2 regions of the Streptomyces sp. TS71-3 genome follow, and region 1 is predicted to be linked to the other one. Evidence: riboswitches for the same ligand, from Rfam matches in the RefSeq annotation. Region 1 holds a riboswitch; the other holds the start of a gene.

Region 1 (4,409 bases):
GCCGGTGGCCTTGGTCAGGGGCCGCAGGTCGATGATGCACTCGTGGGCGACCAGGCCGCCCGGACCCGTGTAGAGCACCGGGAAGTGGGGCTCGAGACGGCGGGCGATGTAGTTGGCGCTGAGCACGGCGACCTGCGTGGCCCGCTTGAGCCCCTCGGCGCCCATCAGGCGGACGAACGCCCACGAGATCGGGAGGATGCCCGCGGAGCCCCAGGGCGCGGCGGCGATCGGACCGATACCGTTCTCGGGCCCCGCGGCCGGCTGCAACGGGTGGTTGGGCAGGTACGGGGCGAGGTGCTCGCGCACCGCGACGGGGCCGACGCCCGGCCCGCCGCCGCCGTGCGGGATGCAGAAGGTCTTGTGCAGGTTGAGGTGCGAGACGTCGCCGCCGAAGCGGCCCGGCCTGGCGAGGCCCATCACGGCGTTGAGGTTCGCGCCGTCGACGTAGACCTGCCCGCCGGCGTCGTGCACGGCCGCGCAGATCTCGGCGACGTGCTCTTCGAACACGCCGTGCGTGGACGGGTACGTGATCATCAGCACGGCCAGCTGCTCGCGGTGCTGCTCGATCTTCGCGCGCAGGTCGGCGATGTCGATCTCGCCGTCGTCGGAAGTCTTCACCACCACCACGCGCATTCCGGCGAGCACGGCGCTCGCGGCGTTGGTGCCGTGCGCCGAGGACGGGATGAGGCACACGGTGCGCTGCTCGTCGCCGCGGGCGCGGTGGTACCCGCGCACCGCGAGCAGCCCGGCCAGCTCGCCCTGCGATCCGGCGTTGGGCTGGAGGGACACCTTGTCGTAGCCGGTGATCCCGGCGAGCTGGCTCTCCAGCTCCTGGATCAGACTCAGGTACCCCTGCGCCTGGTCGGCGGGGGCGAAGGGGTGCAGGGCTCCGAAGCCCGGCCAGGTGATGGGCTGCATCTCCGTGGTGGCGTTGAGCTTCATGGTGCAGGAGCCCAGCGGGATCATGCCCCGGTCGAGGGCGTAGTCGCGGTCGGCGAGCCTGCGCAGGTACCGCAGCATGGCGGTCTCGGAGTGGTGCTGGTGGAAGACCGGGTGGGTGAGGTACGTGTCGGTGCGCAGCAGCGCCCCGGGCAGGGCGTCGCCGTCCGTGCCGTCCGCGGCGGTGGGTTCCGCGTCCAGCGCGGTGACGTCGGCCACTACGCCGAAGGCGGTCCACACGGTGCCGAGGTGGGCGCGCGTGGTGGTCTCGTCGCAGGCGATGCCGACGTGGTCGGAGTCGGTGAGGCGCAGGTTCACACCGTCTTCCCTGGCGGCGCGCACCACGGCGGCGGCCCGGCCCGGAACCCTTGCGGTGACGGTGTCGAAGAAGGCGTCGTGGACCACCTCGACGCCACCGCGGCGCAGGCCCTCGGCGAGCAGGGCGGCGTACCGGTGGGTGCGCCGGGCGATGGTCCGCAGGCCGTCGGGGCCGTGGTAGACGGCGTACATCCCGGCCATCACGGCGAGCAGGACCTGCGCGGTGCAGATGTTGCTGGTGGCCTTCTCGCGGCGGATGTGCTGTTCGCGGGTCTGCAGCGCGAGGCGGTAGGCCTGGTTGCCGTCGGCGTCCACGGACACGCCGACCAGCCGGCCGGGGAGGTTGCGGGCGTATGCGTCGCGTACGGACATGTAGCCGGCGTGCGGGCCGCCGAAGCCCATGGGGACGCCGAAGCGCTGGGTGGTACCGACGGCGATGTCCGCGCCCAGCTCGCCTGGCGAGCGCAGCATGGTGAGGGCGAGCAGGTCGGCGGCGACGGTCACGACGGCGCCGATCTCGTGAGCCTGGTCGACGAGGGGGCGCAGGTCGCGCACGGCGCCCGAGGCTCCGGGGTACTGCACCAGCACGCCCACCACGCCGCGCTCCGCGATCTCCGCGGGGATGCCGCCGGCGAGATCGGCGACGACGATCTCGACACCGGTGGGTTCGGCGCGGGTGCGCACCACGGCGATCGTCTGCGGGAGGGTGTCGGCGTCGACCAGGAAGACACCGTTCTTGACCTTGCCGACCCGCCGGGACAGCGCCATGGCCTCGGCCGCGGCGGTGCCCTCGTCGAGCAGCGAGGCGCCGGCCGTGGGCAGCCCGGTCAGCTCGGAGACCACGGTCTGGAAGTTGAGCAGCGCCTCCAGGCGGCCCTGCGAGATCTCCGGCTGGTACGGCGTGTACGCGGTGTACCAGGCCGGGTTCTCCAGGACGTTCCGCAGGATCACCGGAGGTGTGAAGGTGCCGTGGTAGCCCAGACCGATCATGGAGTCGAGCACGTCATTGCGCTCGGCGAGGGCCCGCAGCTCATCCAGTACCTCGGCCTCGGTGCGCGCCTCGGGCAGCGGCAGGGCCTCGGTGTCCTTGATCACGTCGGGCACCGCGGCGGCGGTCAGCTCGTCCAGCGAGCCGTAGCCGACCTGCGCCAGCATCTTGGCCAGGGATTCGGCATCGGGTCCGATATGGCGCCGGGCGAAGGGGATGCCCTCTTCGAGCCGGGCGAGCGGGGTGCGGTTGGGGGACATGGTGGGAGGCCTCCTGGTCTGCTGCGACCTGCGAGGGACACCACTGCGGGTGCCCGGACGGCCTCCCCCTCTGTCATCTCGACCTGAGAGCTTCACCGGGGCGCCATGGCGCCCGGCTTGCACCGTCGGTGAGAACGGAGGCCTTGGCGCCCGCTCTGCTTTCCAGAGTGACCTCGTCCGTGCGGTACTTGGGCCTGAGAGTTTCCGGGGAGGATTTGCTCCTTCGGCGCCCCATGGCCATGGCCTGGAGCTCTCCCGCACGGGTTCAGCAGCCAAAGCCAGCCTACCAGCGGGGACCCCGGCAGAACGTTCGAGTGGCCGACGCCCTGAATGTGCCCTTTCGTAGAGATTACGGATGATGTGCAACCACTGGAGGGACCGTGCAGAGCGACATCGATCCGCGCCACCTGATCGGCCGCAAGGCGTTCGACCGCAACGGCACGAAGATCGGCACGGTCGACGAGGTGTACCTCGACGACGCGACGGGCGTCCCGGAGTGGGCCGCCATACGGACCGGATTCTTCAGCCGGGACGCCTTCGTGCCACTGGAACCCAGCCGCCTGGAGGAGGGCATGCTCCGCGTGCCGTTCGAACGGTCGCTGATCAAGGATGCGCCGGACTTCGGCGTGGGCCGCCATCTCTCACCGGCCCAGGAGCTGCAGCTCTACCACCACTACGGCCTCGACACGGCGGCTCCGCCGTCTCCCGAGGACCGTGACTTCGGACGGTTGGCGGGCCAGGACGAGGGGTGAGCGGGGGCGTGCGCCGCTCACCGCGTCACGCATCGCTCGGCAGCTGTCAGGGTGCGCCCCTTCGGTGGCCGGGCTTGCTCGGGGCTACGCCCCGGCCCACTCAGGGGCGCGGGGAACTGCGCGGGCAACCACCAACCCGCCGTTGGTCCGGGGGCGGCGGAACCAGCCCCTTCCGGACAGTGACCGTCACGTGCCGTCCTCGGCCGGCCCGGATCCGGCTCTCGGCCCGGGGCCGGCTTCCTCGCTGGGACCGGCATCGGACCTCGGTCCGGCTTCCGGCTCCGGACCGTCTCCCGGCCCGTCCTCCGCCGGTGCGGCGGGCATCGCCTCCGGCACCAGGGGCAGCGGGTCGGAGAGGGTGAGGTCAGGGTCATCGGTGCTGAACGTGCGGACGCGCCCGGGCCTGGAGCCGGGGGTCTCGAACCGGACGGTCACCCTGCCGATGCCGCTGCCCTGGATCCAGCCGGGCCCGTGCGTGCTGTGGTGCACGTCGTGGCCGGCCGGCCAGCGCCGTTCGGCCGGTGCGGGCGCCGCCTCCGGCTCCGGCTCGGACTCGGGCTGCTCGGGCGCGGCGGCGTGCTCCTCCACCGCCTGCGCGAACAGGTACTCCTGGGTGAAGTCGGCGAGCCCGCTGACGCCCACGCCCAGCAGCCGCACCCCGCCGGTGGTGTCCACGGACTCCAGCAGGTGTGCGGCGGCCTCGCGCACCACCATGGGGTCGTCGGTGGGGCCCCGCAGCGTCTCCGACCTGGTCAGCGTGGAGAAGTCGTAGCGCCGTACCTTCAGCACGACCGTGCGGCCGGAGCGGCCCGCGGCGCGCAGCCGCTGGACGCATCGGTCGGCCAGCCGCTGCACCTCGGTGCGCACCCGTACCCGGTCGTGGATGTCGACGTCGTAGGTGTCCTCCACGGAGACGGACTTCGTGTCACGCTCGGCCACCACGGGACGCTCGTCGCGGGCCAGCGCCATGGCGTACAGGGCGCTGCCGTGCGCCTTCCCGAGCAGCCTGACCATCTCGTCCTCACCGGCCTCCGCGATCTCCCCGACCGTGGTGATGCCGATCCGGCGCAGATGGTCGCCGGTGGCGGGGCCCACGCCCGGCAGGGTGCGTACGGACATGGGCGCGAGGAGCTCCCGCTCGGTGCCCGGCTC
Region 2 (4,409 bases), 3.4 Mb from region 1:
GGCCGACCAGCCCGCCACGATCAGCTTCGGCCTGGTCTCCTTGGCCTGCCGCTCCACCTCGGCCATGTCGATCCGGCCGGTCTCGTCGTCGACCTGGTAGGCGACGACGTCGTAGAGCTTGCCGGAGAAGTTGATCTTCATGCCGTGGGTCAGGTGGCCGCCGTGCGCCAGGTTCAGGCCCATGATCGTGTCGCCGGGGTTCAGGAGTGCGAACATCGCGGCGGCGTTGGCCTGTGCGCCCGAGTGCGGCTGGACGTTGGCATGCTCGGCGCCGAACAGCGCCTTCACGCGGTCGATGGCGATCTGCTCGACCACGTCGACGTGCTCGCAGCCGCCGTAGTAGCGGCGGCCCGGGTAGCCCTCGGCGTACTTGTTGGTGAGCACCGAGCCCTGCGCGGCCATCACGGCCACCGGGGCGAAGTTCTCAGAGGCGATCATCTCCAGCGTCGACTGCTGGCGCCGGAGCTCGGCGTCCACGGCGGCGGCGACGTCCGGGTCCACCTCGTGGAGAGGTATGTCGAGAAGCGAGTGAGGCGAGTGAAGCGACATCACGGTCCCTAAGCGGTTGTCCGGGCATTTCCCGTCTGAGCGGCCCGCCGGACGGCCCGGCGGCGGTGCGCGGGCGCCCGGCGGCGGTGCGGGGCGCCCCGGCAGCGGTGGCGGTGGGTCAGCCGGCCGAGAACTCGGTGTACTCGTCGGCGGAGAGCAGGTCGTCCGGCTCTCCGCTCACGCGCACCTTGAACAGCCAGCCGCCCTCGAACGGCGCGGAGTTCACCAGCGAGGGGTCGTCGACCACGTCGTCGTTGACCTCGGTGACCTCGCCGCTGATCGGCGAATACAGATCGCTGACGGACTTGGTCGACTCCAGCTCTCCGCAGGCCTCGCCCGCGCTGACCGAGGAGCCGACCTCGGGGAGCTGGGCGTAGACGACGTCGCCGAGCGCGTTGGCCGCGAACTCGGTGATGCCGATCGTCGCCACACCGTCCTCGGTGGGCGACACCCACTCGTGCTCCTTGCTGTAGCGAAGCTGCTCGGGGTTGCTCATGTGGTGAATTCTCCTGTACGCGGGGGAGTGCTTGTGAACGGACCGTCTTGCGATGCGAGACGGAGCGGATGGACCCGGCCATGATCGCGCCGGGCGGGGGCGCGGCCCGCGGCGGACACGGGCCCACGGGGGCGTGAGGGGTGCAGCTCTGCGCCCCGGATCACTTCTTCCGCTGGTAGAACGGCAGGGCCACCACCTCGTAGGGCTCGCGGGCGCCGCGGACGTCCACGGCCACGCCCGGCGTGCCCGGAGCCGCACGGTCCGCGTCGACGTAGGCCATCGCGATCGGCCTGCCCAGCGTCGGCGACGGGGCGCCCGAGGTGACCTCGCCGATCACCGTACCGTCCGCGGCCGCCACCACGGCGTACCCCGCGCGGGGCACCCTGCGGCCCTCGGCGACCAGGCCGACCAGCCGGCGCGGCGGGGCGCTCTCAGCGCGCCGGGCGGCCGCTTCGAGCGCCTCGCGCCCGACGAAGTCACCCTGCTTGTCGAACTTCACCACCCGGCCGAGGCCCGCGTCGAACGGCGTGAGCCGCGTGCTCAGCTCGTTCCCGTACAGCGGCATGCCCGCCTCCAGGCGCAGCGTGTCGCGGCACGACAGCCCGCACGGCACCAGGCCCGCGCCGGCGCCCGCCTCGGTCAGCGCCGCCCACAGCCGCTCGGCGTCGGCGGGCGCCACGAACAGCTCGAAGCCGTCCTCGCCGGTGTACCCCGTACGGGCGATGAGCGCGGGAACGCCCGCGACGGTGCCGGGCGCGCCCGTGTAGTACTTCAGCCCGTCCAGATCGACGTCCGTGAGCGGGGCGAGGATGCCGGGGGAGGCGGGGCCCTGGACGGCGAGCAGGGCGTAGGCGTCGCGGTCGTCGCGCACGGCCGCGTCGAACTCGGCGGCACGCTCGGTGAGCGCGGCGAGGACGGTCTCGGCGTTGGCGGCGTTGGCGACGACCAGGTACTCGGGCGCGGCCTGCCCCGGACCGGCCGCCTGCGACGGAGTGCCCGGCCGGCCCCCGTCGAGCCGGTAGACGATCAGGTCGTCGAGGATGCCGCCGTCCGCCCGGCAGATCATCGTGTACCGCGCGCGGCTCGGCTTCAGGGCGCCGATGTTGCCGACCAGCGCGTGGTCCAGCAGGGCGGCGGCGCCGGGCCCGGTGACGGTGAGCTCGCCCATGTGCGAGAGGTCGAAGAGGCCGGCCGCGGTCCGTACGGCCTGGTGCTCCTCGCGCTCGCTGCCGTACCGCAGAGGCATGTCCCAGCCCGCGAAGTCGGTCATGGTGGCGCCGAGCGAGCGGTGCACCGCGTCGAGGGCGGTGCGGCGGGGCTGGGCGGCGTCGTGCGGCATGAGGGCTCCCGGGTCGGATCAGAGGGTTGCGAGGAAGGACGGGCACGGACGAACGGTGCCGTTCCTCCCCCTCTGTCATCGGAACCTGAGAGGTTCGCCGAGAGCCCGTCTCACGAGGAGACGTCCGGGCGTCCGGGCTTGCACCTTGGGTGGGACCGCCAGGGGCGGCCCGCTTTCCAGAATTGCCTCACCCGCGCGGTATCGGGGCCTGAGAGATTCAAGGGAGGACTTGCTCCTTCGGCGCCCCGGCCGACGGCCGGAGGCTCTCCCGCGCGGATTCGAGCGGCCTGTATGGAGTTGGCGGGCACATCATTGCACGGCGCGCAGGCCATGGCAGTGGGGGCGCTTCAGGGGATTGCAGCGGCGCTCGGCGGAAGCCCGCGCTCCGGGGCGCGGGCGGTGCCGGTCGGCCGGGTGTGACCGGCGGTGGCCCTGCGACACACGCGGAGGACGTGCGCAGACGGGTTCGCGCCAGCCGTCCCATTACCGTTTCTTTGCACTTTGCGGCGGGCAGACCACGTACCAGCGGGCCGGGAGGGCGGCGCCGGGGCAGGCCGGGGGAGGTCCATCATGGAGGGTCCGATCACGGTGCGCGGCGGGCGCGCGGTGGGCGGTGCGGTGGCCCGGCGTGCGGCGCCAGCCGGGCCCGGGGCACTCGTCACGCCCGGTCCGGGCGCCGTCCGCGACCTGCGGGGGCACTCCTGGCGTGGGCCCTGGCGCCTGTCGTTCGCCGCGGGCGACCTCGTCGTGGTCTCCGGTCTGCCCGGCAGCGGCAAGTCCACCCTGATGCGCAGGGCCGTGCGGGGGCACCGCATCGACTCGCAGGACAGCCGCGAGCGCTGGGCGCGGCGGCTGCCCCGGTGGGTGCCGTACGCGCTCTACCGCCCTCTCGTGCGCCTCGCGCACTTCGCGCGGCTGCGTCGTGCGCTGCGTGACGGGGCGGGGCTCGTCGTGCACGACTGCGGGACGCAGGCGTGGGTGCGGTGGTGGCTCGCCCGTGTGGCGGCGCGGCGGGGCGCCGCACTGCACCTGGTGCTGCTCGACGTGCCCGCGGGTGCGGCGCTGGCCGGGCAGCGGGCGCGGGGGCGCGGGGTGTCGTGGTACGCGTTCCTGCGGCACCGCAGGGCCGTGGGGCGGCTCGCGGGGGCTTTGGCAGCCGGCCGATTGCCACACGGCTGCGCGTCCGCGGTCCTCATGGACCGCGCAGCATCCGACGACCTCCACACGATCGAATTCGCCGCGCGCCCCGGCTCCGGTGACCCACTCTGAGGGTCCGCTCCGGCGGTCCCCGGCCCCGGCCGGCGGGTGGCGGATACCTTGCGCGGTTCCCCGCGCCCCGTCCGCGCCTGCGGCGCCTCAGCGCCGCTGAGGGCCCGGTTGTCCTTCATCTCACGCTGGCCGATGGGCCGGTCGCGCAGTTCCCCGCGCCCCTCAAGGCGCCTGCGGCGCACTCCGGCGACAGCACCCCGTCCCGCCCAACCGGCTGCAGAAGGCGCTGGATAAGGGGCGCGGGGGCCGGTGCGAACGACCGGCCACTCAGCGCAGGTTCGAAAGACGCCCAAGACACCGCTGGTCGGTCACCGAAGGGGCCCTGAAGGGGCGCGGGGAACTGCGCGAGCAGCCCACCACCCAGCGCAGGAACCGGAGACATCCGAGTCCACCCCTCCGGGTGGTCGCGGAAGGCGCCGAAAAGGGGCGCGGGGAACCGCGCGACAGGCCGGCACCCCACACCCCCCGGAACGCACCCAAATCACCCCCACCCACCCCGGCGAACCCCCCGGAAGGGAACCCGTACGCAACCCGCCGCCCACAACAAGCGTCACCCCCGCTGACGTCGGGTTAGGGTGCCACCCGCAGCAGCGGAACAATGCTGTGCACGGCGAGCGACCCACCACCCGCAGGCCGTGGGCGAACAGGGCAGGACGCAAGGATTGAGAAGCATGGACATACCGCCACAGGCCATGACCCACCCCCATGGCGGCTGGCCGGCCAACGAGCTCGAAGAGGTGCTGGCCGCCTCCCTGG

What was found. Region 1 has a riboswitch for glycine ahead of gcvP (aminomethyl-transferring glycine dehydrogenase). Riboswitches for the same ligand answer to the same signal wherever they lie in the genome.
Region 2: linked by a shared signal. The riboswitch ahead of gcvT (glycine cleavage system aminomethyltransferase GcvT) and the one ahead of gcvP (aminomethyl-transferring glycine dehydrogenase) in region 1 are both predicted to bind glycine.

What each region holds. Positions count from the first base shown of each region.
Region 1 covers NZ_BNEL01000001.1:5,469,853-5,474,261, reverse strand. The annotation lists gene gcvP (aminomethyl-transferring glycine dehydrogenase) at 1-2,505, opposite strand, end outside; glycine riboswitch at 2,678-2,773, opposite strand; gene Sm713_RS22315 (PRC-barrel domain-containing protein) at 2,886-3,257, shown strand; gene Sm713_RS22310 (DNA polymerase IV) at 3,444-4,409, opposite strand, start outside.
Region 2 covers NZ_BNEL01000001.1:2,075,121-2,079,529, forward strand. The annotation lists gene glyA (serine hydroxymethyltransferase) at 1-549, opposite strand, end outside; gene gcvH (glycine cleavage system protein GcvH) at 668-1,045, opposite strand; gene gcvT (glycine cleavage system aminomethyltransferase GcvT) at 1,206-2,384, opposite strand; glycine riboswitch at 2,571-2,665, opposite strand; gene Sm713_RS08530 (AAA family ATPase) at 2,955-3,653, shown strand; gene Sm713_RS08535 (enhanced serine sensitivity protein SseB) at 4,325-4,409, shown strand, end outside.